4 regions of the Methylobacterium sp. TK26 genome follow, and region 1 is predicted to be linked to each of the others. Evidence: riboswitches for the same ligand, from Rfam matches in the RefSeq annotation. Region 1 holds a riboswitch; each other region holds the start of a gene.
What was found. A riboswitch is a leader RNA that binds a small molecule or an ion and turns the genes downstream of it on or off. The one in region 1 is predicted to bind cobalamin.
Positions count from the first base shown of each region.

Region 2: it holds a riboswitch for cobalamin, as region 1 does, so the genes downstream of both, ACXJ1Y_RS10590 (TonB-dependent siderophore receptor) here and ACXJ1Y_RS13270 (CbtB domain-containing protein) in region 1, are expected to answer to the same signal.
Region 3: it holds a riboswitch for cobalamin, as region 1 does, so the genes downstream of both, ACXJ1Y_RS00535 (TonB-dependent receptor) here and ACXJ1Y_RS13270 (CbtB domain-containing protein) in region 1, are expected to answer to the same signal.
Region 4: it holds a riboswitch for cobalamin, as region 1 does, so the genes downstream of both, ACXJ1Y_RS05970 (TonB-dependent receptor) here and ACXJ1Y_RS13270 (CbtB domain-containing protein) in region 1, are expected to answer to the same signal.

Region 1 is NZ_CM143965.1:2,745,107-2,752,527, forward strand. Features, by position in the region: gene ACXJ1Y_RS13255 (Gfo/Idh/MocA family protein) at 1-656, opposite strand, end outside; gene ACXJ1Y_RS13260 (glycosyltransferase family 2 protein) at 783-1,730, shown strand; gene ACXJ1Y_RS13265 (glycoside hydrolase family 44 protein) at 1,727-3,346, shown strand; cobalamin riboswitch at 3,386-3,573, shown strand; gene ACXJ1Y_RS13270 (CbtB domain-containing protein) at 3,607-3,795, shown strand; gene ACXJ1Y_RS13275 (CbtA family protein) at 3,812-4,549, shown strand; gene ACXJ1Y_RS13280 (DUF1636 family protein) at 4,542-4,919, shown strand; gene cobW (cobalamin biosynthesis protein CobW) at 4,916-5,950, shown strand; gene cobN (cobaltochelatase subunit CobN) at 5,965-7,421, shown strand, end outside.
Region 2 is NZ_CM143965.1:2,196,354-2,203,774, reverse strand. Features, by position in the region: gene ACXJ1Y_RS10610 (peroxidase family protein) at 1-70, opposite strand, end outside; gene ACXJ1Y_RS10605 (efflux RND transporter periplasmic adaptor subunit) at 545-1,567, opposite strand; gene ACXJ1Y_RS10600 (hypothetical protein) at 1,720-1,875, opposite strand; partial or broken gene ACXJ1Y_RS10595 (ATP-binding cassette domain-containing protein) at 2,012-2,452, opposite strand; gene ACXJ1Y_RS10590 (TonB-dependent siderophore receptor) at 2,452-4,569, opposite strand; cobalamin riboswitch at 4,775-4,981, opposite strand; gene ACXJ1Y_RS10585 (mandelate racemase/muconate lactonizing enzyme family protein) at 6,256-7,419, opposite strand.
Region 3 is NZ_CM143965.1:109,015-116,435, forward strand. Features, by position in the region: gene ACXJ1Y_RS00525 (hypothetical protein) at 1-160, opposite strand, end outside; gene ACXJ1Y_RS00530 (RluA family pseudouridine synthase) at 280-1,590, opposite strand; cobalamin riboswitch at 1,693-1,891, shown strand; gene ACXJ1Y_RS00535 (TonB-dependent receptor) at 2,125-4,296, shown strand; gene ACXJ1Y_RS00540 (PepSY domain-containing protein) at 4,293-5,669, shown strand; gene ACXJ1Y_RS00545 (TonB-dependent receptor) at 5,653-7,421, opposite strand, start outside.
Region 4 is NZ_CM143965.1:1,203,633-1,211,053, forward strand. Features, by position in the region: gene ACXJ1Y_RS05955 (hypothetical protein) at 1-31, shown strand, start outside; gene ACXJ1Y_RS05960 (hypothetical protein) at 219-500, shown strand; gene ACXJ1Y_RS05965 (hypothetical protein) at 628-792, shown strand; gene ACXJ1Y_RS05970 (TonB-dependent receptor) at 802-2,841, opposite strand; cobalamin riboswitch at 3,032-3,227, opposite strand; gene ACXJ1Y_RS05975 (hypothetical protein) at 3,495-3,713, shown strand; gene mnhG (monovalent cation/H(+) antiporter subunit G) at 3,720-4,061, opposite strand; gene ACXJ1Y_RS05985 (K+/H+ antiporter subunit F) at 4,058-4,342, opposite strand; gene ACXJ1Y_RS05990 (Na+/H+ antiporter subunit E) at 4,339-4,824, opposite strand; gene ACXJ1Y_RS05995 (monovalent cation/H+ antiporter subunit D) at 4,821-6,413, opposite strand; gene ACXJ1Y_RS06000 (Na+/H+ antiporter subunit C) at 6,410-6,802, opposite strand; gene ACXJ1Y_RS06005 (monovalent cation/H+ antiporter subunit A) at 6,802-7,421, opposite strand, start outside.

The DNA.
Region 1 (7,421 bases):
CGCACGGGCCCGAACATCGCCACGAGCAGCGTCACGACGTAGCCCGCATGCTCGAAGGTGCAGCCGGTCTCGAACTCGCCTTCCGCCGGCCAGCGCCGCCCGCTGCGGCTGATCCAGTTCCGGTAATCGGCCTTGTGGACCATGCCGTCGTCGAGTTCGGCATAGACGAGCCGCACCCGCCCGACCGCGCCCTGCCGCACCGCCCGCCACAGGGTCTGCGCCTGCTCCCCCAGGATGTTGCTCGGCGCGGCGGCGAGGCGCACGCCGGCCGCCGCCGCCGCGTCGTTGAGGCCGCGCGCCTCGGTCAGCGTCAGGCCGAGGGGCTTCTCCGAATAGACGTGCCGACCCGCCGCGATGGACGCGCGGGTGACGGGGGCGTGGTTCTCCGGATCGGTCAGGTTCACCACGACCACGCCCGGCTCGGCCAGGAGTTCGGCCAGCGAGCCGAAGGCCCTGTCGCCCCAGGTGCGCGCGAAGGCGGCGAGCCGTTCCGGGTCACGGTCGTAGACGCCGATCAGATCGAGCCCGTCCGCATGCAGATCGAGGCACTGCCGGTACATATCGGCGACATAGCCGCAGCCGACGAACGCGATTCTTGTCCGCCCGGCGCCGTCTACAGCATTTCGTTTACCATTGTCGGAGAAATTAACGCGCAAATGCGGTATTGATCTCACGATATCAGATGCCGACTTTACTTCCGGCTGGAATAAGTCGCAACGGCGTACAAATTATAACTCGCCGGTTATCTATTAATGAACTTCTCAGGGAGCATCGGAGACGGTATGCCCGGAACCGAGCCGGTCGCGGTCAGCGTGGTCATCCCCACCCTGAATCGTCATAAGGCGCTCGAGCGCGCCCTGGGATGCATCCTCGCGCAGCGCCTGCCGCCGGACACGGGGGCCGAGATCGTCGTCGTGGACAACTCCTCCGACGGCAATGCCCGCACCCTCATCGAGCGCCTCGCCGAGGGCGCGCCCATGCCGGTGCGCTACGTCTCCGTGCCCCAACCCGGCATCGCCACGGCGCGCAATGCCGGCGTGGCGGCGGCGCGGGGCGAGTGGATCGCCTTCATCGACGACGACGAGACCGGCGGGCCGCATTGGCTGGCGGCGCTCCTCGCCGTCGCCCGCCGGGGCGCCTACGATGCGGTGTTCGGCCCCGTGAGCGCGCGGGCCGACGACGACCGCGAGATCGGACCCTTCGCGGCCTATTTCGCGCGGGGCGTCACCGCCGAGGACGGGGGAGACGTCACCCACCGCGCCGCCTATCTCGGCACCAACAACTCCCTTTTCGCGGCCTCCGTCTGCGCGATCCCCGGTGGCCCGTTCGAGGAACGGCTGAACAGCATCGGCGGTGAGGACAGCCTGTTCCTGCAGCGCCTCGTCCACGAGGGGCGGCGCTTCGGCTGGGCGGCCGCCGCCGAGGTGACGGAATGGGTGCCCCCGCGCCGTCTCGACTGGGCCTATGTCCGCCGCCGCCGCTTCCTCAGTGGCCAGATCCGCACCTTCGTACATGAGATGGCCTCCCCCCGCCGCCGCCTGGAGGTAGCGCGGTGGATGCTGGTCGGCGTCGCGCAGACCATCATCTCCGGGGTACTGTCGCTGCTTCTGAAGCCGATCAACCCGCCCGCCGCGCGCCACCACCGGATCGCGGCCTGCGGCGGCCTCGGCAAGGTGTTCTGGATGACCCGCTTCCGGGGATCGCTCTACGGGTCCGGGCTCGTCTCGTGAGGCCGAGCCGCCGGGCGCTGCTCGCGGGCGCCGGGGCGACGATCTGGGCGGGCCCCTCCCGTGCGGGCGAGCCGCTGGGCGTGCGAGTCCGCAACGGTGCCGACCCGGTGCCGGTGAGCCCGCTGATCTACGGCTCGGGTGAGATCGGCACCCTCGACGGCGGCCCACGCTCGGCGGAGCTCGACCGGGCGGCCGGCGTCACCCTGCGCCGGTTCGGCGGCAACTTCGCCACGAGCTACAACTGGACCAACAATGCCTGCAACGCCGGCAAGGACTGGCAGCAGGCGAACGGCGATTTCCTGAGCCAGAGCCTCGGCCTGCCCCCCGCCGAGCGCGGCGTGCCCGGCGCGGTGATTGCGGCGATGCACGGCGCCTCGCTGGCGATGGGCGCGCGCAGCATCGTCACCCTGCCGCTCGCGGGTTACGTCGCCGCCGACAAGGACGGCCCCGTCCCGGCCGACCGAGCGGCCCCCTCCCCGCGCTTCGTGCCGGTCTCGTGGGAGGGACGGCGCGACGCCTCCGCGCCCGTGGACCCACGCGTCGCGGACATCCCACACCTCCTGGCGCGGCTCGTCGCCCGCTACGGCCCCGCCTCCGGCGCCACGGGCATTCGCGGCTACATCCTCGACAACGAGCCCGGCCTCTGGGCGACACAGCACCCGCGCATCGTGCGTCAGCCGGTGCGGATCGCGGATCTGCTGGCCCGGTCGATCAAGGCGGCGCGGGCGATCAAGGCCATCGATCCCGACGCCTGGGTGATCGGCCCGGCGAGTTGGGGCACCACGGGGATGGTGAGCCTGCAGAACGCCCCCGATTGGAACGCCTTCCGGCAGCACGGCAGCTTCCTGGCCGCGTATCTCGACGCCTTCCGCCTCGCCTCGGAGCGCGAGGGCAAGCGCCTGCTCGATGCCCTCGACGTGCATTGGTATCCGTTCAGCGAGCGGGGCACCCTGTTCCGCACGGAGGATCCGGCCCTGGCCGGGCCGCTGCTCGATGCGCCGCGCTCCCTTACCGAGCCGGGCTTTCGCGAGGCGAGCTGGGTCTCGCAGGCGCTGCCCGTGTCGAACGAGGGCGGCCTCGCCCTGCCGTTGATGCCGAGCCTCGAACGGCTGACGGCGGCGAACTTCCCCGGCACGCGCACCGCCGTGACGGAGTACAATTACGGCGGCGCGGGCCAACTCGCCTCCGGCCTCGCCCTCGCCGACGCCCTCGCGCGGTTCGCCCGGCCCGAGATGCTGCTCACCGCCCATTGGGGGTCCCTCGCCGGCTGGCTCGGGACGGCCTTCCGGCTCTATCGCAACTACGACGGCCGAGGCGGCCGCTTCCCCGACAACGCCCTGCCCGTCGAGGCCGCGCGGCCCGATGGCCTCACCGTCCGGGCCGGCACGGACGGGGCGAGACTGCATCTCGTGGCGATCAACCGCGCGGCCGAGACGCGGCCGGTGGAGATCGCCTTCGAGCGACCGCTGCCGGCCTCGCGCCTCACGCAGTACGGCTTCGATGCCCGCCATCCCGAGATGGCCGCCCTGGGCGCGGCCGAGCCCGTCTCCGGCGGCACCCTGCGCCTGACGCTGCCGGCGCGTTCGGCCCGGCATTGCGTGGTCGTGCCCGGTTGATCGGGTTGTCGTCGCCGTTGTGCCGGGCACGGACTCCGTCTACACAGGGCGGATGACGGTGCCCCGAGAGGGGTGAAAAGGGAACGCGGTGAGGGCCTGCCCGACCCCGCGGCTGCCCCCGCAACTGTAAGCGGCGAGCGCCTGCCAGCAGCCACCGGAGCGATCCGGGAAGGCGGTGGGCGCGCCGAGCCGCGAGCCAGGAGACCTGCCGTCATCCCGACTTTTCACAACGCCGCCGGTGGGGCGGCTGGAGAGCCCAGATGACGACCACGACGCAGTCCTCGTCCTTTGCCCCCGTCGCCACCCGCGCCAACGAGCGCCTGATGGCGGCCGCGCTGGCGGCGTTCCTCGGCCTCGGCCTCGTGTTCATGGCGGGCTTCTCGCCGGCCATCGCGCTCCACAACGCGGCGCACGATTTCCGGCACGCCCAGAACTTCCCCTGCCACTGACGCGAACGCGCCAGGAATGATCCTTCGCCTTCTGTCGGCGGCGCTGGCCGCCGGCTTCCTCGCGGCTGTCGTCGCCACGGGGCTGCAACTCGCCTTGACCTCTCCCCTCATCATCGAGGCGGAGAAGTACGAGCAGCGGGAGCCCAGCCGCGCGGCACAGGCCCTGCCCCCTGCCCTGCCGATCGTGCTCGCCCATGCGGGCCACGACCACGCGGCGCCCGATGCCGCACCGGAATGGCAGCCCGCCCCCGGCTTCCAGCGCATGGCCTTCACCGGCCTCGCGACCCTCGTCGGCGGCGTGGGCTACGCCCTGATGCTCGGCGCGGTGCTGATCGCGTGTGGCCGCGAGCCGACGCTGCAGACCGGCCTCGCCTTCGCGCTGGCCGGCTTTGCCAGCGTCTCCCTGGCGCCCTCCCTCGGCCTGCCGCCGGAATTGCCGGGGCAGGAGGCGGCGCCGCTTCTGGCCCGGCAGGCGTGGTGGGTGATGACCGCCGCCGCGACGGCGATGGGCCTCTACCTCATCGGCGTGCGCCGGTCGTTCATCGCCATCCTGGGCGGGCTCGTGCTGATCGCCGGGCCCCACATCGCCGGAGCGCCGCCACCGCCCGACGGCGCATCGGAACTGCCGGCCGCCCTCGCGGCGCAGTTCGCCGCGCGCTCGCTCGCCATCGGCGCGGTGTTCTGGGCCATGATCGGCCTCGGCTTCGGCTGGGCGTGGCAGAATGTCGGCCCGGCGAGGCGCCGTCATGCCTGAGCCCGTCACGACCCTTTACGTCTGCACCACCTGCAAGCGCGAGGGCGACGACCCGGAGGGACCCCGCGCCGGGGCACGCCTCCATGCCGAGTTGGCGCGACGGGCCGAGGGCCTGCGCGTCGAGCCGGTGGAATGCCTCTCGGTCTGCAAGCGGCCCTGCACGGTGGCCGTGGCGTCGCCCAACCGCTGGACCTACATCTACGGCGACCTCGACGCGGAGGCCGCCGCGACCACCATCCTCGATGGCCTCAGGGCCTATGCCGGCACCCCGGACGGGATCGTCCCCTGGCGGGAGCGCCCGAAGGAATTCCGCTCGGGCGTGATCGCCCGCATCCCGCCGTTTCCCCCGTTGCCTGAGGCCGCCGAATGACCATCGTCGCGAAGATCCCCTGCACGATCGTCACCGGCTTCCTCGGCGCCGGCAAGACGACCCTCGTCCGCCACGTCGTGGAGAACGCGAAGGGCCGCAAGCTCGCGATCCTCGTCAACGAGTTCGGCGATGTCGGCTTCGACCGCTCGTTCCTCGCCGCCTGCGGCATCGAGGGCTGCACGGAGGATTCCATCGTGGAGCTTCCGAACGGCTGCATCTGCTGCACCGTCGCGGACGATTTCGTGCCGGCCCTCGAAACCCTGCTCTCCCGCGCCGAGCCGCCGGAGCACATCCTGATCGAGACCTCCGGCCTCGCTTTGCCGAAGCCCCTCGTCCAGGCGTTCCAGTGGCCGGCGATCCGCTCGCGCGTGACCGTCGATGGCGTGGTGGCGGTGGTGGACGGCCCTGCGGTCGCGACCGGCGCCTTCGCCGAGGACCCGGAGGCGCTCGCCGCCCAGCGCGCGGCCGACACCTCCGTCGATCACGACAACCCGCTGGAAGAGGTGTTCGAGGACCAACTCCTCTGCGCCGACCTCGTGGTGCTCAACAAGACCGACCTGATGGATGCCGAGGGCCTCGCCAAGGTCCGGGCCGAGGTGCAGGGCCACCTGCCCCGCGCCGTGAAGGTGGTGGAGACCGCCAACGGCGTGATCGACCCGCGCGTGCTGCTCGGCCTCGGCGCGGCGGCCGAGGACGACCTCGCCAACCGCCCCTCGCACCACGGCGAGGGCGAGGACCACGACCACGACGACTTCGAGACCGTGGCGCTGCCCGTCCGCGCCGCCGTGACGGCGGGCGACCTCGCCGCCCGCGTCGAGAAGGCGGCCGAGACCGAGGGCGTGCTGCGCATCAAGGGCTTCGTGGAAGTCGAGGGCAAGCCGATGCGCCTCGTGGTGCAGGGCGTGGGTCGCCGGGTGTCGCACCATTTCGACCGGCCCTGGCGCGCGGGCGAGGCCCGTGACGGGCGCCTCGTGGTGATCGGCCTGAAGGGCTTCGACCAGAACGCCGTCGCCAGCGCCCTGGCGGGATAAGCCGAGGAGGCGCGATGCACCTCCTGCGCGTCGATACGGTCTCCCTCGACGAGGGCGAGGCGGCGATCGATCTCGGCCAGGAGCCGGGCGACCTCGTGATCCTGTCCTTTACGGACAGCGACCTCGCCGGACTCGCACGCGCGCATGCCGCCGCGCCGGACCTGCCCTCGCTGCGGCTGGCCAAGCTCGCCAAGCTGCGGCATCCGCTCTCCGTCGATCTCTACGTGGAGAAGGTCGTCGCCCGCGCCCGCGCGGTGGTGATCCGCTGCCTCGGCGGGCTCGATTACTGGCGCTACGGCGTCGAGCGCTGTGCCGAGGCTGCGCGGGCGCATGGCGTGGTGCTCGCCGTCCTCCCGGGGGACGACCGGCCCGACCCGCGCCTCGCCGCCTTCAGCACCGACGCCGCCTTGGCCGACGACCTCGACGGCTACTTCCGTGCCGGCGGCCCCGAGAATCTGCGCCGCCTGTTCCACCGCCTCGCGACCCATCTCGACGGTGGCGGCCCGGTGCCCCCGCCGCAGCCCCTGCCGCGAGGCTTCCCCTCCTGCGCCGGCTGCGGGCCGGTGACGCTGGATCTGGCCCTGGCGGCGGGGCGGAGCGTGGTGCCGATGGCGGGCGAACCCCTCGCCCTCCTCCTCGTGTACCGCTCGGCGGTGCTCGGCGGGGATACGGCGCCCTTCGACACGCTGGCCCTGGCGCTGGGTGAGCGCGGGATCGGCGTCATGGTCCTCGCCGTGTCGAGCCTGAAGGACCCGGAGGCGGTCGCCGCCGTCGAGGCCGCGCTCGCCGCGCGACGGCCCGACATCGTGATCGCGGCCACCGCCTTCTCGGCGCGGGACGATGCCGGCTTCATCCTCGACCGGGCGGGATGCCCCGTATTGCAGGCCCTCACGGTCGGCTCACCCCGCACGGCCTGGGAGGTCTCGTCGCGGGGGCTCGGCGCCTCCGATCTCGCCATGCAGATCGCCCTGCCGGAATTCGACGGGCGGCTGTCGGGCTTCCCCATCGCGTTCAAGGAGGAGGCTCCCGAGGCCGAAGGCTTCTCCGAGCGCCGGCTCGTGCCGCATGCGGAGGGCATCGCGGCCCTCGCGGAGCGGGCACGCGGCTGGCTGCGCCTTGCCGCCCTGCCCCCGGCCGAACGGCGGGTGGCCGTCGTCATGTCGGACTATCCCGCACGCGGCGGACGGGCCGGTTTCGCCGTGGGGCTCGACACGCCGGAAAGCGCCCGCGCCCTCTTCGCCGACCTCGCGGGGGCGGGCTATCCCGCCGCGCCGCTGCCCGATGACCCGATGTCGGCGCTGACCGAGGGCGAAGCGACCTTCGCGGTCCCCCTCGCCGAGTATGCCGCGTGGCTCGCCGCGCTGCCGGAGGACGCCCGCACCGCCCTCTCCGAGAGTTGGGGCGCCCCGGAGGCCGATCCCCTCTGCCGCGAGGGGGCGTTCCGCTTCCGCCGGGTCGGGGAGACCTGCGC
Region 2 (7,421 bases), 550 kb from region 1:
CCTCCGCGATCCGGATCTGATCGAGGATGTGGCGGAGGTCGTTGGCGTCGACCGTGAACGTGACGGACATGATCGTCTCCATTGCCCATGGCAGGGGGGCGGGGCGCGCCGCTTGGGCGCCCCGGCGAAAGGGGAAAAACCTTGGGACAGGCGTCGAAGCCCGGCGTGCCGGCTCGACCTTCGGAGATTGCTACGAGGGCAGCGGGGGCAGCGTCGCACGGACGTTCGAGGTCCGGCCCCGCGAGAGGGCCGGGCCCGGCACGGGAATGCGCGGGCGTGACGTCGTGTGCGAAGTGGCCCCTGATCGATTGCCCATCGAACGCATCCCGAACGTGGAGCTTCGGTTCGATTGTGCCCGGCCTCGTGAACGGTGGCCGTTCCTGGCATCATGCACGGCGACGCGCGTAAGTAAGGAAAAATTAACCCCCGCCGCACCGGAAAAAACACGCGCCCGTGGGATTTTCCCTCGCGTCGCCGAGCACCAACTCCACGAAGGACTGTTTATCTCAGCCCAGACGGCGACGACATCTATCGCTTCGATTGCTCAGTTCGACATTCGAGGCGTCTTCGAAAACTCCAGAGGGAAGTTGTTCAGCACGCGCCACAACTCGTAACCGAGCGGGACGGTCTCCATTCGGATCCAGCCCCGCGCCTTGGCGCCGAGCGGGATATAGTCGACGTCCGGCCATTTGGTCTGGCCGGAATCCTGCTCGACCAGCACGCGAAAGAGGCCGGTCGGCTGGGCCGATGGGTCGACGGCTCGCACCCGCCCGTCGAACATGCCGTGGGCCACCGAGGGCCAGCCGCTGAACTGGATCGCCGGCCAGCCCTCGAAGGCGAGGCGCACGCTCTGGCCGACCCGGATCAGAGCGACGTCCCGTCCGTCGACCATCAGTTCGACGACGCGTTCCGGAGCGTGCGGGGCGAGGGTGGCCAGGGTGTCGCCTGCGTTCACCAGCGTACCGGCGGCGGCGGCGTCGATGTGCAGGATGCGGCCGCCCCTCGGAGCCCGCACGAGCTGCGCCGATTGGCGGTTCACGGTCACGTCGAGGCGGCTGAGCTTGGCCTTGGCCTCGGCCAGTTTCGCGCGCTGCTCCGCCACGCGGATCTGGGCGGCCTCGAAGTTGCGCCGGGTCACGAAGCCCTTCTCGGCGGCCTCGCGCGTCTGGCTGACCTGACTCTCCGCCACCTTCACCGCCTGATCGGCGGCCGCGATCTCGGCCTCGATCTGCTCCCGCTCGGCGGCGAGACGCTTGAGCAGGAACGGATCGTTGTCGACGAGACGGGCGATGGGATCCCCGGCGCGGACCTGCTGGCCATCCTCGACGTACCAGTGCTCCACCCGCCCCTGAACCAGGGCCGTGACCGTCTGGACCCGATCGGCAGGGTTCGGCGCGATGACGCGCCCGGTCCCGGCCGAGGTTTGCACCCAGGGCACGTACAGCAGGGCCAGGATTGCGAGGATGGTCCCGATGCCGATGATCCAGCCGAAGGCGACCGCCGCGCGGGGAGGCCGGATCCCGGTCAGGGTCGGAAAGTGATGGAGGTGTTCAGGCCGCGACAGCACGGGTCCCCTCCCTCGGCAGCGCCCTTTCGCGCCGCCCCTCCCGCTCGGTGTCGCGCCCATAGCCGTGGGAGCCCAGCCGGATCTGGTCGTCGTGGATCGGCATCGGGGGGCGGCGTGTGACGTGCAGCACCGTCGTTCCGCGCCGACGCGGCTCACGGTGTCGCTCCGGAAAGTTGCGCGTTGTAGAGCCGTTCGAGCGCGAGGTGATCGAGCGCCTTCGGGTCGATCTCCTCGGCGATGCGCCCCTGCGACAGCACGCCGACGCGATCCGCCATCTCGCGCACCCGGTAGAGGTCGTGCGTCGCCATCAGCACCGCCGTGCCTCGCGCCGCCGCATCCCGCACCGTGCCGGAGAAGGCGGCGGAGGCCGACGGATCGAGGCCAGGTCGGCTCGTCGAGCAACAGCAGCCGGGTCTTCCGCGCCAGGGCGATGGCGATGCCGACCTTCTGGCGCATCCCCTTCGAGTAGCCGGAGGCGGGCCTCGACCACGCCTCCATCGGCAGGCCCGCCGTGGCGAGATGGCCTTCGGCCTCCGCCCGGCCGACGGCGAGGCCCGCAAGGGTCGCGAAGTAGCGGAGATTCTCTACGCCGGTCTGCCCCGGATACAGGGCGACCTGTTCCGGGATGTAGGTCGTCAGCGCGCGGGCGGCGACGGGAGACGCCGCAGCGTCAATCCCGCCCACGAGGACGTCCCCCGCCTCGGCCTTCAGGAAGCCGAGGATCAGGTTGATCGTGGTCGTCTTGCCCGCGCCGTTGGGGCCGAGCAAGGCGTAGACCTCCCCCGCCCGCAAGGTGAGGTGGAGACCGTCGAGGGCGGTCCTGGTGCCGAAGCGCTTCGTCACGCCCCGCAACGCCAGCAAGGGCTCGTCCGTCCCCGCCGCCATCAGAAGCGCACCGTGATGGAGCCGGTGATCCGCCGGGGCGAGCCCGGATAGACGCGGAAGACGTTCAGGGAGCTCTCGTAATACGCGGTATCGAAGATGTTCTCGACGTTGAGCGCGACGCGGGCATTGCCGAACTTGTAATAGGTCAGCGCATCGACCGCGATGAAGCCCGGGAGGGTGAAGCCGGTTCCGGCCGCGTCGCCCGCCCGCTCGCCGACGCCCCGCACGCCGCCGCCGATCCCGAAGCCGCGCCACTCGCCCCCCGGTTCGTAGACCGCGAGCAGGCTGCCGGAATGGCGGGGCACGTTGACGAGGGGCGCGCCCACGGGCAGCACGTTGTCCTTGGTCACTCTCGCATCGGCGTAGACGTAGCCGGCGAGCAGCTTCAGCTCCGGCGTGATCTGCCCCTGGGCCGTCAACTCGAAGCCCTGGCTGCGCACGGCGCCCGCCGCGAGCGAGAACCCGGAATTCGCCGGATCGGGCGTTAGCACGTTCTCCCGCTCCACATGGAAGGCGGCGGCGGTGAGGAGCAGGTTGCCGCCGAACAGCTCCGACTTGGCGCCGACCTCGTAGCCGAGGCCGGTCTCGGGCGGCAGCGCCGTTCCGCGCGTCACGGCGGCGGCGTCCGGCCCGATATTGGGCCGGAAGCTCGTGCCGACATTGGTGAAGAAGGCGAGCTCGGGAAGCGGCCGGTAGACGAGGCCCGCCCGGGGCGAGGCCGCCACGTGTGCCTGGTCCACTTGGCTGCGCGGGATGCGCTCCCGGAAGGACTGCTCGAAGATGTCGAGCCTCACGCCGACCAGAGCCCGCCATTCCGGGCTCAGGACGATCTCGTCCTGGGCGTAGAGGCCGGTATTGGTGATGCGCTCGATGTTATTGCGCGGAATGGTGATCGGCGGCAGCGCCTGCCCGTAGACCGGCGAGTAGATGTCGAGGGATAAGGGGCTCGTGCGGAAGTTCGAGCGCAGATAGAGGACGCGGCTGTCGGTGCTCTCCCGGTCCATGCCGAGGAGGAGCGTGTGGCCGATGCCGCCGGTGTCGAACCGCCCAATCAGGTCGGCCTGACCGACCGCCACGTCCCAGCGGTAGTCGCGCATGTTCCGGTCGCGCGAGACGGTACGGTTGTTGGCGGCGATGGCCCGGATCTCGGCTGATTCGCCCTCCAGATCGCCGGTGTTGAAGTAGGCGGCGAGCCGCATCTGCCAGTTCTCATCGAAGCGGTGATCGACGCGGACCTGCAGCGAGTTGTTGTTCTGGACAGTGCTTTGACCGGGCTCACCGAGGAAGCGCGAGAGCGGCAGGAATCCGAGCTGCCGGTTGATCGCGATCACGCCGCGGTCGAAGACGATGCGGTTCTTCACGAACTCGGCCTCGACCGTGATGCGCGTGTCGGGCGTCACCTGCCAACTCACCACCGGAGCCACGAGCAGGCGGTCGCTGTCTACGAAGTCGCGGAAGCTGCCCGCCCCCTGCGCCGCGAGGTTGAAGCGATAGAGGACCGTCCCATCCTCGTTCAGGGCGCCGCCGGCATCGATGGTGCCCCGGGTCAGGCCGAACGAATCGACTTGGTTGCCGAACTCGACGAACCGCTCGGCGGTGGGCTGCTTGGTGATGAGATTAACGAGGCCGCCGGGATCGCTGCGCCCGAACAGGGCCGCGCCGGGGCCTTTCAGAACCTCGATGCGCTCGATGTTCTGCGCGTCGGGCGGGGGCGGCGTACCGCGGTTGAGGGGAAAACCATTCTTGTAGATCTCCGAGGTGGTCACGCCGCGGATCGCGTAACTAAAGATCGACAGACCACCGAAATTGTTCTGCTGGGCGACCCCGGGCAGATAATTGAACACCCGGTCTACGCGGGTGGCGGCGATGTCGGTGATCGCCTCCCGCGGTGCCACGGAGACGGCCACCGGCACGTCGATCTGCGGGGTGGCGGTGCGCGTCGCGCTGACGGCCGTACCTGCTCCGTAGCCCGGCGTTGGGCCGATCAGGCCGATGGTCCCGCGCCCGGTCGCCGTCGTGCGGGCGGTGCCCTCGCCGACCTGCTCGACCGAGAGTTCCTCCAGCGTCACACTTTCCTGCGCACGCACATCCTCGATGGGAAGGCCGGTCGAGAGCACCGCAGCGAAGGCGAGGCGCTGATTGCGACGCCGGGCCCGCGAAGCCCGCGCCGAACGCTGCGTGATTCGTCCGGGTTCGCTCAGGGACGGACGTTGAGAGGTCGCCACCACACACTCGCTGTTGCCGAGCGGGGGCGACGGGAATACGGGCCGCGTCGCCTCCGAGACGGCGACACGGCACGCTCCGTCGGGCACCCCGCCCGAGAGACGTCAACATGCCGAAGGCAGGTCTCCTGGCTCACGGGTCAAAGCCCCCGCCGGACCTTCCCAGTGCAAGCACCAGTGGTCATCGGTGGCGAACGCTCGCCGCTAACAGTTGCGGGGGCAGCTTCGGCTTTGCTTCAAGAAGCTCACCGAATTCCCGTCTTAGCTCCGGGTCGAAACCCGAAGAACCTTGGCCGATCGATACTCGCCATGAACGCCATCGTCGTCAACGGGTGCATGCAACATTGTAACATTGTTGGAATGATTGTGGCATAATAACCACATAGTCGTTCGCAATGTCGGCGATGCCGTCACGTTTGCGCGATGGACTCATCAGAGGCAAACGAGAACTGCTGCGAGAGAGTGTTGTGGCCGGGTCGAAGAAAACAGCCTCGGTCTCGCCGCATCTATTGTTTCAACGTTCCAGCTAGCATCTATCAGCCGCCTCGTCGCCTTCGTAAAAATATTTAGTTATTTGTAACCTCCAAATTTTTTGATGTAATACAATTCTAATCCCCCTGAAAAATTTTTCATAAATATGAAATATGAATTTTAATCTAATACGAGGTATATTAGATTTGCCGTTTTATAATAAGTGAACGGGTATTTTGACTTTTGCAAAGTCCGGCCTGATCGAGGGACACGGATGAACGGCCGGGTGGGGTGGATAGCTGCCCATTTGGTTTAAGACGGCAGCGGACAATTGCGGAAAGCACGAACCATCATTAGTCCAAAGGCTATTGATTAAATTTCTTATTTAATCGCGACGTCAAAAATTGGCGAGTATGACACCGCAGGCATGATATGACTTATCGGTAGATATAGCCGGTATGCCGCCGCCTTTTGTCTTTTTGTATTCATTCTCAACAGACCATAAAAGATAGAACAGACAATTTTCTTAAGGATACCTAACCGCATTCCAGCTGGTAATATGATACGTGAATTATTATCGCCAAAATAATAGACCTTGAGTTCAGTCCAATCAGCTTTGAACTTAGCTTTCCATCCCGAAGCGAAGTCGCCGGACGGCTAACTCATGACCGCTTTTGGGGAGCATCGACGCGGGGCTTGCAAGACTGGGGTGGGCCGAGTGCGAAAGAACTGCTCACGGTTGATTTCGGTCTATCTGCGCCTGAGCCGATTACCATTGAAACCAGACGTTGGCTTGAACGGCTAAGGGCTTTTTGATCGTCGACGCCAGCGCAACGTCGAGCGCCGACCGGAGCCGGCGCGCTCAACCAAACTCCTTCTCTCCAGCGCGAGGCAGGCACTCAAAGCCCGGGTGTTCCGCTCGGTGCTGGGGATACCCGCCCGGATCTTGATGACCGACGTACTCACGAAATCGTCGGTCAGAGCGCTCAGGACGGCCCACTCGTCATCGGTCAATGACGTCTGCCGGTGCGATCTCACGAATGAACATCGACGCATGGATCAGGGAACGGGACCGGGCGGTCGTTGGGGATGCCGCCCGGTCGGATCCGCTTACTCTGCGAGTTCGCGCATGACCTTGATCAGGTCGGACTTGCCCTCGAAGCCGATGCCCGGCAACTCGGGCATCACGATGTGGCCGTCCTGGACCTTCACGCCGTCCGGGAAACCCCCGTAGGGCTGGAACAGGTCCGGGTAGCTCTCGTTGCCGCCGAGCCCGAGGCCGGCCGCGATGTTGAGCGACATCTGGTGGCCGCCGTGCGGGATGCAGCGGGAGGGCGACCAGCCGAACTGGTGCAGCACGTCGAGGGTGCGCAGGTACTCGACCAGGCCGTAGGACAGGGCGCAGTCGAACTGCAGGTAGTCCCGGTCCGGCCGCATGCCGCCGTAGCGGAGCAGGTTGCGCGCGTCCTGGTGCGAGAACAGGTTTTCACCAGTGGCCATCGGGCCCGGATAGAACTCGGAGATGGCGGCCTGGAGGGCGTAGTCGAGCGGGTCGCCGATCTCCTCGTACCAGAACAGCGGGTACTGGCGCAGCATCTTGGCGTAGGCGATGCCCTGTTCGAGGTTGAAGCGGCCGTTCACGTCGACGGCGAGCTGGGCCTCGGAGCCGATCTCCTTGAGCACGGCCTCGATCCGGCGCTGGTCCTCGTCGATCGGCACGCCGCCGATCTTCATCTTCACGACGTTGTAGCCGCGGTCGAGGTAGCCGCGCATCTCGGCGCGCAGCTGGGTGTCGTCCTTGCCCGGGTAGTAGTAGCCGCCGGCCGCGTAGACGAAGACGCGCGGATTGGCCTCGACGCCCTTCTGCTCGGCGAGCATCCGGAACAGCGGCTTGCCGGCGATCTTGGCGGTTGCGTCCCAGATGGCCATGTCGAGGGTGCCCACCGCCACCGAGCGCTCGCCGTGGCCGCCGGGCTTCTCGTTGGTCATCATCGCCGCCCACAGCTTATGGGGGCAGAGGTTGTCGCCGGCCTCGTTCAGCTGGTCCTTGGTCTCCAGCTCCAGGATGCGGTTCTTGAAGCGCTCGCGGATCAGGCCGCCCTGGCCGTAACGGCCGTTCGAGTTGAAGCCGTAGCCGACGACCCGGCGACCGTCGCGCTCGACGTCGGTGACCACCGCCACGAGGCTCGCCGTCATCTTCGAGAAGTCGATGTAGGCATTGCGGATGGGGGACGAGATCGGCTTGGTGACCTCGCAGACGTCAACGATACGCATGG
Region 3 (7,421 bases), 1.9 Mb from region 1:
GGGCGGCGGGTACTTCCGCCTTGGCCGGTTCCGCCTTCGCGGCCTCGGGTTTGGACGCCGTCGGCTTTTGCGGTGCCGGCACGGCTTCGCCCGCCGCCGCATGGGCGAAGGGCGCCGTCAGGCACAGGGCGGCGAGGCAGGCCAGAGTCGCGAGCTTCATGTCCCAGGGTCTCGACCGTCGGATATCCCGGCAGGCAGGCGCGCGGCCGAGCAAGGCAGCATATGAGGCGGGCGGCGCCGTTGCCAAGGCATGGCCGCCCGCAGGAGCCCTCGGGCCGATCAATCTTCGGGTGCGTCCACCACCGGATCGTACCGGTTGGCATCGAAGCCGAGCAGGTTCCAGCTCTGCTGCATGTGCTGCGGCAGCGGGGCGCTCACGTCCACGGGCTTGCCCGTGCGCGGATGCGGAATCACGATCCGCCGCGCCAGGAGGTGCAGGCGGTTCTGGATGCCGCCGGGCAATTCCCAGTTCTCGACCGAGAAGTATTTCGGGTCGCCGACGATGGGATGGCCGATATGGGCCGCGTGGGCGCGCAACTGGTGCGTGCGCCCTGTCACCGGCTTGAACGACAGCCACGACAGCTTCTGCGCCACCTGATCGACCGTGGCGTAGTAGGTGAGCGCGTGGGTGGCGCCCTCCTCGCCGTGCTTGGCGATGCGCATCCGCGCGTCGGCATCGGTAGGCTCGTCCTTCGCGAGATAGGTCGAGACCCGGCCCTGCTTGACGCGCGGAACCCCGGCGCAGAGCGCCCAGTAGATCTTGCGGGCGTTGCGAGAGCGGAAGCTCTTGGCGAGCGTCGAGGCGGCAAGCCGCGTCTTCGCGATGATGAGGCAGCCCGCCGTATCCTTGTCGAGCCGGTGGACGAGGCGGGGCTTCTGCCCATCCGGCCCGATCAGCGATTCGAGGAGGCCATCGACGTGGCGGACGGTGCCCGAGCCCCCCTGCACGGCGAGGCCGAAGGGCTTGTTCAGCACCATCATCTCCGCATCCTCGTACAGGATGAGGTTCCGCAGGAAGGTGGCGTCGTCCGAATCGCGGGCGGCGTTGCGCGGGCGGTCGTTCGGCTGGTCGAGGCGGAGCGGCGGCACGCGCACGCTCATGCCCGGTTCCAGCCGGTCGTTCGGCTTGGCGCGCTTGCCATCGACCCGCAGCTCGCCCTTGCGGACGATGCTCTGCACGCGGGTGAAGGGAAGCTGCGGAAACCGCGCCGTGAGGAAGCGGTCGATCCGCATCCCCGCCTCGTCCGTCTCCACCGTCAGCGTCTGCACGCCGGAGGCGAGGGTCGCCGAGGCCTCGGCCCGCTGCTCGCGCTTGGTCGGGCCGGGGGGCGGGGGAGGGGCCACGGGAGCCGCCTTGGGCTTCGGCTTCGCCGCCTGACGCGGCTCGGGCGCGGCCGTGGGGATCCACGGCGCGCGCTCGCCCGCATCGTCGCCGCGGGCGCGGGCGGCGCGCTCGGCGGCATCGCGGGCGCTGGTGCGCGGGCCGGTGCGGGCGCGGTCGGCACCATAGGGCGGCTTGCGGCCTGGCCGTCCATCGGGGCGGCCATTGCCGCCGGAAGGGCCGCCGCGGCGGGGAGGTCGTGTGGTCATGATCTTCCTGGAATGCCCGCCGCATAGCATCGCGCGGCGCACCCGGCAAAGTCTTCGCCCGGGAAAGCCCCCGCGCGAGCGTTGACGCGGGGGGAGTGCGTCGCCTAGCGTGGCCGTGACGGTTCCCCTTTCGGGGATCAAAAGGGAACGCGGTGTGGGGCAACCCGAAGCCGCGGCTGCCCCCGCAACTGTAAGCGGCGAGCTTTTCCACCATTCACGTCACTGGGCCAGTTCGCCCGGGAAGACGGTGGGACGGCGACGACCCGTGAGCCAGGAGACCTGCCGTCAGCAGTGGTCACACGCGAAACGCGCCGGGCGGGGTGTCCTGGCGGGTGTCGAAGCAGCGCCCTGAGTGGGGCTGCCGAGGCCTCGTTCGCGGTGACGTGCCACAGCAGCGCGCCCGCGTCCGCCATGCCCGCATCCCGTCCATCCGCAACGGTTCCGCCTGAACTCGTTCGCGGGCCTGGACATGTAATGTTGTTACATTGCATCTGGGGCAAGGCCGGCATCCGCCGCGCCGGAGTCCGTTCACCGATGTTCGTTTTCCGTTCGAGACGCCGCCTCTTCGCCGTCGTCGCCCCTCTCGTCGTCGTCGCGCCTGCCTCCGCGCAGGAGGCCGTGACCCTCGATCAGCTTTCCGTGGAGGGGGAGGGGGGCGTCAGCCTCACCCGCGCCTCGCCCACCGGTCTCAACCTGCGCACGCCCGACCGCACGGCGAGCCGCCTCGGCCTGACGCCGCTCGAAACGCCGGCCAGCGTCGACATCGTCTCCGGCGAGACGGCGCGCCTGCGCGGGCAGGACACGATCGCCGACGCCGTGACGCAGGACGCCACCGGTATCACCACCATCGCCTCGCCCGGCAACGGCAACGGCGCCTTCACGAGCCGGGGCTTCGCCGGGCCAAACTCGATCCAGCAGCTCTACGACGGCACGCGCTTCTATGTCGGCGCCGGCACCGTGACGTTCCCGTTCGATACGTGGAACGTCGAGCGCATCGAGGTGCTGCGCGGCCCGTCCTCCGTGCTCTTTGGGGATGGGGCCATCGGTGGCATCATCAACGTCGTACCGAAAAAGCCGACCTTCGTGCCCATCAACACCGCGCGGGCGGTGGTTGGCTCGGACGGGATCGCGCGCCTCGCCCTCGATTCGGGCGGCGGCATCGCGCAGGCCGAATACGGCGACACCTTCGCCTACCGTTTGAACGTCAGCGGCAACCGGGCGGATGGCTGGCTCAATCAGGCGGGCGACTTCCGCAACCTCGCGGTATCGGCGGCGCTGCTGTTCCGGCCGAGCCCCGACCTCGCCATCACCCTCTCGCACGACCTCGGCTATCAGGAGCCGATGCGCTACTGGGGCACCCCGCTGGTCGAGGGGCGGATCCCGGACCTGATCCGGTTCAACAACTATAACGTCCGCGACCCGAAGATCACCTGGGCGGACAACTGGACCGCGCTGAAGGCCGAATGGTCGCCCACCGCCGACATCACCATCCGCAACACGGCCTACAGGCTCACGAGCCGTCGCCATTGGCTGGACGTGGAGCAATACGCGTTCAACCGGGGCACCGGCCTCGTGGACCGCTCCGACTATTTGGAAATCTACCACAATCAGGAGCAGGTCGGGAATCGCCTGGACGCCACGTTCCGGGGCGCGCTGTTCGGTCGGCCGAACGACGTCTCCGTGGGCTTCGATGTGAACCACATCGACTTCCGGCACACGAACAACTTCTATTTCGACCAGAGCACGAGCGTACCCCTCGTCGGCTACGATCCCGGCCTGTTCCCGCAGAATGGCCGGGCGATCCCGGCCTATGCCACGCAGACCAATCAGGCATCGTTCTTCGCCGAGGACAGGCTGGTCCTCACCGACAAGCTGTCCTTCCTCACGGGCGCGCGCCTCGACCTGCCGACGCTGCAGCGGCAGGACCTCCAGACCGGCGCGCAATTCGAACGCAGCTTCCAGGCGCTCGGCTACCGGTTCGGCCTCGTCTACAACCCGACGCCCGACAGCGCCCTCTACGCGCAATACAGCTACGCCACCGATCCGGTCGGGAGCCTCATCACGCTGTCGCAATCGCTCGCCGGCTTCAAGCTCGCGACCGGTGACCAGATCGAGGTCGGCGCCAAGGGGCTGGCCTTCGACGGCGCCCTGGAATGGACGCTCGCCGGCTACCGCATCGTGAAGGACAACCTGATCTCGCGCCTGCCCGGATCGTCGGCGGTCGGCGTGCAGGTGGGGAGCCAATCCTCGCAGGGCGTCGAACTGGCGCTGGGCTGGCGGTTCACGCCGGGCTGGCGGCTCGACGGCAACCTCGCCCTCCTGCACGCGCAATACGACAGCTTCGACCAGATCGTGAACGGCGCGGCCGTCTCCTATGCCGGGCGGCAGCCCATCGACGTGCCGGAGCGGGTGGCGAACCTGTGGCTCACCTGGGAGCCGACCCGCGACTGGGCCGTGCGCGTGGGCCTTCAGAACGTGGGCGAGGTCTTCAGCGACTTCGGCAACACCGCCCGGCGCCCCGGCTACAACCTCGTGAACCTCGTCCTCGACCGGCAGGTCACGGCGGAGTCGCGCCTGTCGCTGCGGGTCTACAACCTGTTCGACAAGGTCTACGCGATCAGCGGGAACGCGGTGAACGGCGTCGGCACCAACTGGCTGCTCGGACGCCCGCGCTCCGTCGAGGTCGCCTACACGGTGAGCTGGTGAAGGCCGTCGGCAAGCGGGGCAAGCGCTGGCTGATCCTGGGCCATCGCTGGCTCGGGATCGGCACGGCCCTGCTCTTCGCCCTGTGGATCGGCTCGGGGCTGGTGATGCTCTACGTGCCGTTCCCGCGCCTCGACGAGGCGGAACGGCTCGCCCGCCTCACGCCCCTCGACTGGGACCGGGTGAAGGTCGGTCCCGACGCCGCCCTCGCTCTGGTGAGGGCGACGGAAATCCGGCTGGACATGCGCGGCGACCAACCGGTCTATCGCCTCGCTGCACCCGATGGAGGGCGCGTCACGGTCTCGGCCGAGACGGGCGAGCGGCTCGGGCCCATCGGCCCGAACGAGGCCGCGCGCACGGCGGGCGGCGGAGCGGTCGAGCGGGTGTCGCGCGACCAGTGGACGGTCACGGCGCGCTACGATCCCCTGCGGCCCTTCCTGAAGGTGGCCTCCGGCGATGCGGCGGGCACCGAAACCTATGTCTCCGAGCCGACCGGCGAAATCGCCCTCGTCACCACACGCTGGCAGCGCGGCTGGAACTGGGTCGGGGCCGTAATTCACTGGGTCTACCTCACGCCCCTGCGCGCGCGGCCGGAGGCATGGCGGCAGGCGGTGCTGTGGCTCTCCGGCGTCGCGAGCGTCACGGCGCTGACCGGCCTCGTCATCGGGGTCTGGCGGATGCGCCTGCGGCGGCGCTATCGCGGCGGGGCGGTGAGCCCCTATCGCGGCCTCGCCCTCTGGCACCACACCTTCGGCCTCGTCGGCGGAATCGGGCTCGCCGGGTTCATCGTGAGCGGCTGGCTCTCCATGAACCCGAACCGCTGGTTCTCCTCGCTGTCCGTGCCCGACGAGATTCGGGTGGCCTATGCCGGCGAACCCGGTAGCATCGGCCTGTCGCCCGACGACCTCCGGCGAGGGCCGGAGGCGAAGGCCCTGCGCTTCACGGCGATCGGCGGGCGGTGGTTCGTGGTGCGCGATGGAATCGCCGCCGGCCTGGACGACACCACCCTCACTGCCGCCGCATCCGTGCCCGGCGGCAGGCTCGTCTCGGCCGAGCGGATCACGGCCTACGACGCCTATTGGTATCCCCACGGCGACCCGCGGCCCCTGCCGGTCCTCCGCCTGATCTACGACGACCCCGCCGGGACGTGGCTCCACATCGATCCGCGCGACGGCGCGCTGCTGAACCGGCTCGACCGCTCGGGCCGGGTGAACCGCTGGCTCTTCGACGCGCCGCACCGCCTCGACCTGCCGGGCCTGACCCTGCGCCCCACCGGCCGGGAGGCCGCGCAATGGGGGCTCAACCTCCTCGCGATGGGCATCGCGGCGACGGGCCTCGTCGCCGGCTGGCGGCGGCTCGTCAGAACCGCGCGGTGAGGAACAGGCGCACGTTCCGGCCGGGCAACAGGATCTCGTCCTTCTTGAACGAGGCCGCGTTGCGGATATCCGCGTCGAGGAGATTGCGCCCCTGCAGGCCGAGGGTGACGGAGGTCGCGCCGTAGACCTTCGGATCGAGGGGGGCCGTGTAGCTCACCTCTGCGCGCAGGTCGTCGTAGCCGGCGGTCGGCGTCTCGAACGGGGCGATGCGGCGCTGGTCGAAGGCGTGGAGCAGGTTCACCCGCGCGAACCACCCATCAGCCCGCACATAGACGCCGCCGCCGACGCGGTAGGGCGGAATGCGCGGCACGTTGGTGCCGTCATCGAATTGCGCGCGCACGGCATCGAACTGCGCTTCCACACCCGCGAACCCGTCGCCGATCGGCAGGATGTCGTATTGGCCGATGATCTCGGCGCCGTAGAACGTCGCGTTCTGCTGCTGGTAGACGATCTGGCGATTCTCGGTGCCGGTGCCGCAGGACGCGAAGTCGTCGTCGCAGAACAGCCCCGTATAGTTGCGGTAGATGAAGCCCGTGTAGCGCGTGTAGTAGCCGGTGGCATCGAGGCGCAGCGGGCCGACCGCCCGGCGGATGCTCGCCTCGATGGTGCGGGCGCGCTCGCGCTTCAGGTTCGGGTTGCCGATCTCGAACGTCGCCGTGGCGTCGTGCGGCCCCTGCGAGAACAATTCGTAGCCGCTCGGGCCGCGCTCGACATAGGAGCCGGTTAGGCTCGCCACGAAATCGAAGGGCAGGTCCTGCAGGGCGCCGAGGCTGATGCTCTTCGGCGCGAAGCGGCGGGTGCGGGCGTATTGGAGCGGGTCCTGCCCGTCCACGGGAAGGAAGTTGTCCGGGAACTGCGCCGCCGTGCCGGAGATGCGGTCCACCTCGTAGCGGCCCGCCGCCTGCAGCCGCGTGCCGGGCCGCAATTCCAGTTCCTCGAACAGGTACACCGCGTTGGCGCGGGATTCGGTCTTCGGCAGGAAGGATTCGAGGGCGGTGTTGATCACCCGCCGGTCGGATTGGAAGCCCAGCGCGCCCGTCAGCTTGCCGATCTCGGTGAAGACCGGAACGTGCTGGAATTCGAGCCGCGCCTCGGCCTCGCGATTCTTGAAGGTGGCCTGGATCCCGTCGATCCCGTCCTCCCCGATCCCGACTTCGTTGTGCTTGTAGACCGAATAGCCCGCCCAATAGCGGATGACCTCGATGGGCCCGTCCAGCGGGCGATACTCGCCCCGGCTGAGGACGCGGTCCTGGTTCGGGGTCAGGCGGGTGCGGTCCTGCTCCGCGACGCCGCCGGGGATGGCGTAGATCGCATCGTAATGGCTGAACGAGATGCCGGCGAATCCGCGGTCGCCGATGGCGGAGATGCCGAAGGCCCCGCCCTGCGATTCGTTGTAGGAATTGCGCTGGATCCCGCCGGGGATGGCGTAATTGTCGGCGGCGGTCTTGAACCCGTCCGCGTGGACGGCGATGCCGTCGCCGCCCGCATCGACCGTCGCGGCGCCGAGCCGCCCGTTGTCGACCGTCGAGTAGCCGCTCGTCACCTGCCCCTGGACGCCGTTCGCCGGGATGAAGGTCGGCACCCGATTGTTGTCGGCCGAGACGACGCCGCCGATGGCACCCGATCCGTAGCGCAGGGTGGCCGGGCCCCGGATCACCTCGATCCGGTCGGACACCAGCGGGTTCACCGGCACGGCGTGATCCTCGCCGAGGTCCGACACGCCGCCATTGACGATGCCGTTTTCCTGGATGC
Region 4 (7,421 bases), 1.5 Mb from region 1:
TGAGGAGCGGCGGGAGATGCAGCGGCGCTAGGGCAGTGACGCACTCACTCCGTTGATGCGTCTCTGACCTATCTTCTTGTTATTGCATCGGTTTTTCTCAGACACGGCTGACGCCTTCGTCTCGATCGATGCACGAGGGCCGGATTCTTGCTGCTGCCGGCACATGCCGGCGGCAGCGCCGGAACCGCCCTTGTTAAGGCCCTCCGCCCGGAGTCCCGATGACCCGCCCCCGCCGTATCGGCCTGCCGTGGTACGCCCCGGAGAATTACGACGCGCTGCGTGCGAGCCTCCTCGACGGCGCGCGGCTCCCGCCGGCCTATGAGACGTGGCGGATCGCGACCGAGCAGATGGAGCGGGAGGTCCAGCGCAGCGGCGTCGAGGTCGTCCGCGTTCCGATCGAGCCGGACGCGTTCGCCCTATGGTGCGCCCGCGACGGCGGACAGCCGGACGCCGCCGCCCGGTCCCGCTATGCCGCCGAGGTTCTCGGCCGGGATGGCTAGCAGCCCGCCGGCCCCTGAATCGGCAACGCGCAGCCACAGATCCCGCAAGGGCGGCGGACATGAGCGCCGGGAACGGCGGCGATCCGGCCTGCGTTCCTCACGCCCCCGCCCGATCCGGAAGGACGCCATGAACGCCCTGAAGCCCCTCGCGCTCGTCGCCCTGCTCGCCTGCGGCCTCGTGGCTTGCGACGACAAGAAGGCGCAGAACAACACCCCCACCAAGGCCGACACGACCAAGATGGAGCCGCAGACCGACCAGTCGGCACCGCCGGCCCAGGCGCCCAAGCCGTAGGGCGCCCGGTCAGAACCGACCGGCGATGGTCAGGCGCACGGCGGTCGGCTCCACGGGGTGGAACACCCGGTCGATCAGCCCCTCGGTCGGCTCGCCGGGCAGGCGCGAGACGTAGGCGTAGGTGACCTGGTCGGACCGGCTGTTCGTCAGGTTCAGCACATCGAGCGAGACGCTGACCCCGTTCTCGAAATTGTAGCCGACCCTTCCGTTGAGGAGCGCCGTCGGGCGCGAGCGGATCGCATTGTCCTCGATCAGCGGGCGCGGCCCGAAATAGCGGAAGCGGAGCGACCCGAACCAGCCCAGCGGCTCGCCGAAGGTGATGCCCGCCGAGGCGATGGTGGTCGGCGCCTCCGGCACCCGGTTGCCCACCGGATCGACATCCGAGAACCGGGCATTGGTGATCGTCAGGTCGCCCTCCAGCGAGAGCCAGGGCGTCACTGCGTAGCGGTTCGTCCATTCGACGCCGAAGCGGCGGGTCGGGCGGCTCGGCTCCGTCGTGCCGGTGTCGCCCTGGAACAGGTTCTCGGAGGCGAAATCGAGCCGGAACAGGGCAAGGCTCGTCTCCAGGCCCGCGATGGAGCGGTTGCGCAGGCCGATCTCGTAGCCCGTCGAGGGCACGAGGAAGGGCGAGCGGGTGGTGGCGAACAGCGAACTCGTCGGATCGACGGTGGCGGTCACGCCGCGCACGTCGTTCGAATGGAAGCCGCCGCCGTAATTGAGGTACAGTTCGGTGTCGCACCATGGCCCGAGCACGAGGCCGAGCTTCGGGTTCAGAACCGCGTCCCGCGCCTTGCCCGAATTGGCCGGCGTGTCCGAGACGACGCTGGCGTAATAGCCGTCCGCACGGAAGCCGAGGCTGGTGCGCAGCCAGTCGGTCCAGCGCACGCGGTTGTCGAAGTAGAACGCCCCGCTCGTCTCCAGCACCCGGTCGTCGAGGATGCCGGAGCGGAACTGCCGGTTCGTCGTGTTGAACAAGCCGACGCGGATCGAATCCGTGCGGGTCTGGATCCCGACCTCGTTCTCCATCGGCAGCCCGAACAGGTCGCCCTGGAAGATGTGCAGCGCCTCGCCGCCGCTGATGATGCGCTGGTCGAGCTGGTGGAACTGGTCGCCATTGACCGGGTCGTTCAGGAAATAGGTGAAATCGTTGAACAGGTTGAGCTGCGAGCGGACCAGGTAGGCCGAGGCCCGCGTCACGCCCGTGTCGTCCGTCGCGCTGAACCGGCCGGAGAGGGAGAACCGCGAGGTGTCGCCGCCATCGGTGGGGTTGAGCGTGCCGTAACGGTCGAGCTGGCCGGAGACGACGGCGCGTTCGGGGATCTGGTTGGTGGCGGTCCAGCGGGCGGCATAGGCCATGCCGGTGACGGAGAACCCGTCCAGCGCCGTGCCCTGGCTGTAGCGGGCGACCGTGCTGATCTTGCGCAGCGCATCCGGCACCGCCCAGGGCCCGTCGTAGAGCTGCGCGTCCGCCGCCATGAGGAGGCGGCCCTCGGCCAGCGGCGCCGAGGCGATGGACAGGGCCCGCTTGTAGCCGAAGCTCCCGATCGAGGTGAGCGCGAGGTTTTTGGGGGTGCTGTCGAGATAGTCGATCCGCACCGATCCGGCGGAGGCGAAATCGCCGTCGCGGACGAAATACGGCCCCTTGTGGAATTCCACCGCCCCGACGAGCTCGGGAATCAGGAAGTTGATGTCGGCGTAGCCCTGGCCGTGGGCATGGGTGCGCATGTTGAGCGGCATGCCGTCGAGGAACAGGGCGATGTCGGTGCCGTGGTCGAGGTTGAAGCCGCGCAGGAAGAACTGGTTGGCTTTGCCCTCGCCGGAATGCTGCGTGACGATCAGGCCCGGCACCGCCTCCAGCACCTCGCCGGGGCGCGTCACCGGCCGGCTGTTGATCGCGGCGCCCGAGACGAGGCCGGCGCTGGCGGAATCCACGGTGAGGAGCGGGCCGCCGATGCCGGTGGTGCCGCCGACATAGCCGGCGCTCGCAGCGCTCGCGGCGGGCGCAGCCGGCTCGGCGCTGACGGAGATCTCGTCGAGGGTCGCCTCCAGCGCGGCGGCCGGCGCGGGGAGGGCGGCGAGGCCGGACAGGGCGAGGGCGGCACGCAACGCATGGCGTGTGGGACGGATCACGGGAGCCTCAGGGGCGGCAGTGGCACGTCACCGCGAAGGACTCTCCGCGCCCGGCCCCACGGCCCGGCGCTTCGACACCCGCCAGGACACCCCGCCCGACGCGTTTCGCGTGTGACCACGACTGACGGCAGGTCTCCTGGCTCGCGGGTCGCCGCCCCTGCACCGTCTTCCCGGATGAGACTCATCCAGTGACGTGGTGGTGCCGGGCTCGCCGCTCACAGTTGCGGGGGCAGCCGCGGATTCGGGTCGCCCCGCACCGCGTTCCCTTTTGATCCCCGAGGGGAACCGTCAAAGCCGAGCTTACGGAGAGGCGGCCGGCGGCGTCAACGCGGTCGCCGCCATTTCCCGGGGCACTGTGCTTTCCCGGTCGCGATGAGGCGGGAGCCGTGACTGGTGAAGGCAGGCCCCCTCCGCAGTATCGGCGCCCCGATGACATGTGCGGCGGAGCACGGCGGGCCGGGAACAGCCCCATAACACTGTCGTTTGACCATCATCGCGTTCGTCTCAAGTCGTCAGGAGGGGGCATACTCATGACCGGACAACATTTAATCCGTATCGTAGCCGGGATTTTCGTGGCGGGCACCCTCGCCCTGCCCGGCGGCGCCGGGGCGGCCAACTATACGGGGACCGGCGGCGGGCCGGAGACCACCGCCAACGCGCCCTACCGCTCCTCCGTGGGGCAGACCGTCCCGCCGGGCCGCGCGGCGGCGCCGGAGGTCGATCCCGGATCGCGCACCGAGCGGCAGAAGCGGCTCGACACCGTGCTGGAGAGCATCTGCGACAGGTGCTGAGGGCATTCAGGATTTCGGCGGCGCGCCCGGCCGCCCCTCGTGCCGGTCGCGGTGGGCGGCGGCGCGGGCGAGGAGCAGCAGCGTGACCGGCGTCGTGACCGTGAGGAACACGCCGATCAGCAGGTCGCGCAGGACGAGGCGCCCCTCGATCAGGGACAGGAGTAGCATCGAGCTGCACAGGATCAGCGCCATGCCGAGGGTCGCGCCCAGCGTCGGCGCGTGGACCCGCTCGTAGAAGGTCTTGAGCCGGATCAGGCCGATGGCGCCGGTGAGCGAGAAGGCGGCGCCCGCCAGGGCGAGACCGACGACGACGAGGGCGGCCCAGGCGGGCAGGCCGGCGCCGGTCACTGCACCACCTCGCCCTGCATCAGGAACTTGGCCAGCGCCACCGAGGCGGTGAAGCCGAGCATCCCGACGATGAAGGCCGCCTCGAAATACAGGCCGCTGCCGGTGCGCATCCCGTGCACCACGATCGCCAGCATCCCGTTGAGGTAGAAGGTGTCGAGGCCGAGCACCCGGTCCTGCGCGCGGGGGCCGCGCAGCATCCGCCACGCGGCGATGGCCATGGCGAGCACCAGCATCGCCTGGGCGAGGCCGAGCCCCCAATCGAGGATGGTCGCGGCGCTCATGCGAAGATCTCCATCAGGGGACGTTCGTAGCGGTCCTTCACCCGGCGGATCCATGCCTCGCCGTCCGTGAAGTCGAGGACGTGCATCAGCAGCCGCCCGGTATCGGAATCGTACTGCACCCAGAGGGTGCCCGGCGTCGCCGTGAGGATGACCGACAGGAGCGACAGGGCGAAGGGCTCGCGCAGGTCGAGGGGGATCGCCACGAACCCCGTCCGCCGCGCGCCGGATGACCGCCCGAGGATGATCCGCGCGACGTCGATGTTCGAGCGGACCATGTCCACGAGCACGATCCCCGCCAGCCGGAGGAGGGCGCCGGGGGCCTTCACCCGCACGGGCCGGGCCTGGAGGGCGTTCATCACCGCCGGGACGATCAGGCCCACGGCCAGCGCCAGCAGCAGGCTGCCGGGCGTCACCGGGGTGTTGAGGAGGAGCCACGCGAGGGCGAGGCCGGCGGACAGCCAGGGATGGGGCAGGAGCCTCACGGGGCGGGTCCTCCCAGGACGGCGCGGACGTAATCCTGCGGCTGCGTCAGCCAGCCCACCGTCGCGTCGGCATAGGCGAGCGCCGGCCCGCCCCAGACGGAGAGGGCGAGGCAGGTCGCGAGCAGGCCGGCCAGCGCCGCGACCTCGGAGCGGGCGAGCGTCGGCGGCTTGTCCGCGTCGCGCACCCAGATGTTCAGGATGCCGAGCCGCACCAGCGGCATCAGCGTGAACAGGCTCGACAGGGTGAGGGCGGCGATCAGCCACCAGCCGGCGGGGGAGGGCGCGCCGGCGGCGCCCACGAAGATCGCGAGCTTGCCGACGAAGCCCGCGAGCGGCGGGATCCCCGCCAGCATCAGCGTGCAGAGCAGGAAGCCGACGCCGAGGATCGCGACGCCCGCCGGGATGACGCTGCCGACCTCGACGGAATCCTCGTCGTCGAACGGGTCGCGGTACTCGTCGGCGAAGACCGGCGCGGCGGCCTCGGCCGGGTCGCGCCCGCGCTGGAGGATCTCCGCGAGGAGGAACAGGGCGCCCGCCGCCAGCGTCGAGCCGACGAGGTAGTAGAAAGCCCCCGCCAGCGCCCGGTCGTTGCCGGAGCCGAGGGCGGCGAGCACCGTGCCGGAGGAGACCATCACCGCGTAGCCCGCCGCGCGGGTGAGGTCGCGGGCGGCGAGCAGGCCGATCGTGCCGAAGGCGAGGGTCGCGAGCCCCGCCGCGAACAGCACGGTCTGGCCGAAGCCCGCCGAGACGCCCTCGCCGAAGACGAGGAGGCTCAGGCGCACCACCACGTAGATGCCGACCTTGCTGAGGATCGCGAGGATGGCGGCGGCCGGCGCGGTGGCCGCCGCGTAGGTGGGGGGCAGCCAGAAGCCCAGGGGCCACGCGCTGCACTTGATGAGGAAGGCGAGTCCGAGGATGGCGCAGCCGATCTCGAACAGGGCGATCTCGCCCTCCGGCGGCCCGGCGAGGCGCCGGGCGAGGTCGGCCATGTTGAGCGTGCCCATCGTGCCGTAGATCAGGCTGACGCCCACGAGGAAGAACAGCGAGGCCACGAGGTTCACGGCGATGTAGCCGAGCCCGGCGCGGATCCGCGTCTCCCCCGAGCCGTGCAGGACCAGCCCGTAGGAGGCCGCGAGCATCACCTCGAAGAACACGAACAGGTTGAACAGGTCGCCGGTCAGGAAGGCGCCGTTCACCCCCATCAGCAGGAGCAGGAACAGACCGTGGAAGCGCGGCCCCGCCCGCCCCCAGCGGGCGAAGGAGAAGACCAGCGCGCAGAGCCCCAGCACCGAGGACAGGGCCAGCATCATCGCCGAGAGCCGGTCGGCCACGAGGACGATCCCGTAGGGCGCGGCCCAGTTGCCGAGGCGGTAGACGCGCGGCGCGTCGGAGACCGAGACGACGAGGGTCACGGCGATGGCGATCAGGGCGAGGATCGTCGCGAAGGACAGGCTCGCCTTCAGCTTGCGGCGGCGCTCGTCGAGGAGGAACATCGCCCCGGCCACCGCGATCGGCAGCACCACCGGCAGGACGGTGACGTGATCCGACCATGCGGTCTCGACGGCGAGGTTCGTCAAGGCCGGGTTCATGGGCGGGTTCCTGGACGGGTTCCTGGGCGGGGCTCTTCCGCATGGGGGCCTTGCGGGTGCGGCTCGCGCCCGTCGACATGGTCCGAGCCGGTCACGCCCCGGGCGGCCAGCAGCACCACGAGGAACAGGGCGGTCAGCGCGAAGCTGATCACCACGGCGGTGAGCACCAGGGCCTGGGGCACGGGATCGTCCACGGAGACGATGTCCGGCCCGGCGCCGAGGACCGGCGGCGCGCCGATGGTGAGCCGCCCCATGCCGAAGATGAACAGGTTCACCGCGTAGCTCAGGAGGGACAGCCCGAGCACGACCTGGAAGGTGCGCGGCCGCAGGATCAGCCAGATCCCGGCGGCGGACAGCACCCCGATCCCGAAGGAGAGGACGAGTTCCATCAGGCGCGCTCCCGCTCGGCCTCGGCGACCCGCGTCCGCCGCAGGGACTGGTGGGCCAGCGCCACGAGCATCAGCACGCTCGCGCCGACGACGAGGACCATGATGCCGAGATCGAAGATCAGGGCGGAGGCCAAGGGCACCTTGCCGAGGATTGGCGCGTCCCAATAGGCGAAGGCGGCGGTGAGGAACGGGTGCGCGAACAGCCAGGAGGTCGCCCCGGCGAAGACGGAGACGAGGAGGCCGATCCCGATCCAGAGGATCGGCTGGATGCGCAGGCGCTCCTCCACCCATTCGGCGCCGTTGGCCATGTATTGCAGCATGAAGCCGATGGTCAGCGTGATGCCCGCCGCGAAGCCGCCGCCGGGCAGGTCGTGCCCGCGCAGGAACAGGTGCAGGGCGAGGAGCACGATGAAGGGGAACAGCCACGTGATGACCGTGCGCGGCACCATCAGCGCGTCGGCGGCGGTGTGGCCGGGTTCGCGCCCCTCGCGGCCCCGGTCGTAGGCGTCCTGCCGGATCTGCTGGGCCGGGCGCGCGCGGCTGTCGGGGGCGGGGCGGAAACGCCGGAGCAGGGCGAAGACGGTGAGCCCGACCACGCCCAGCACGCAGATCTCGCCCA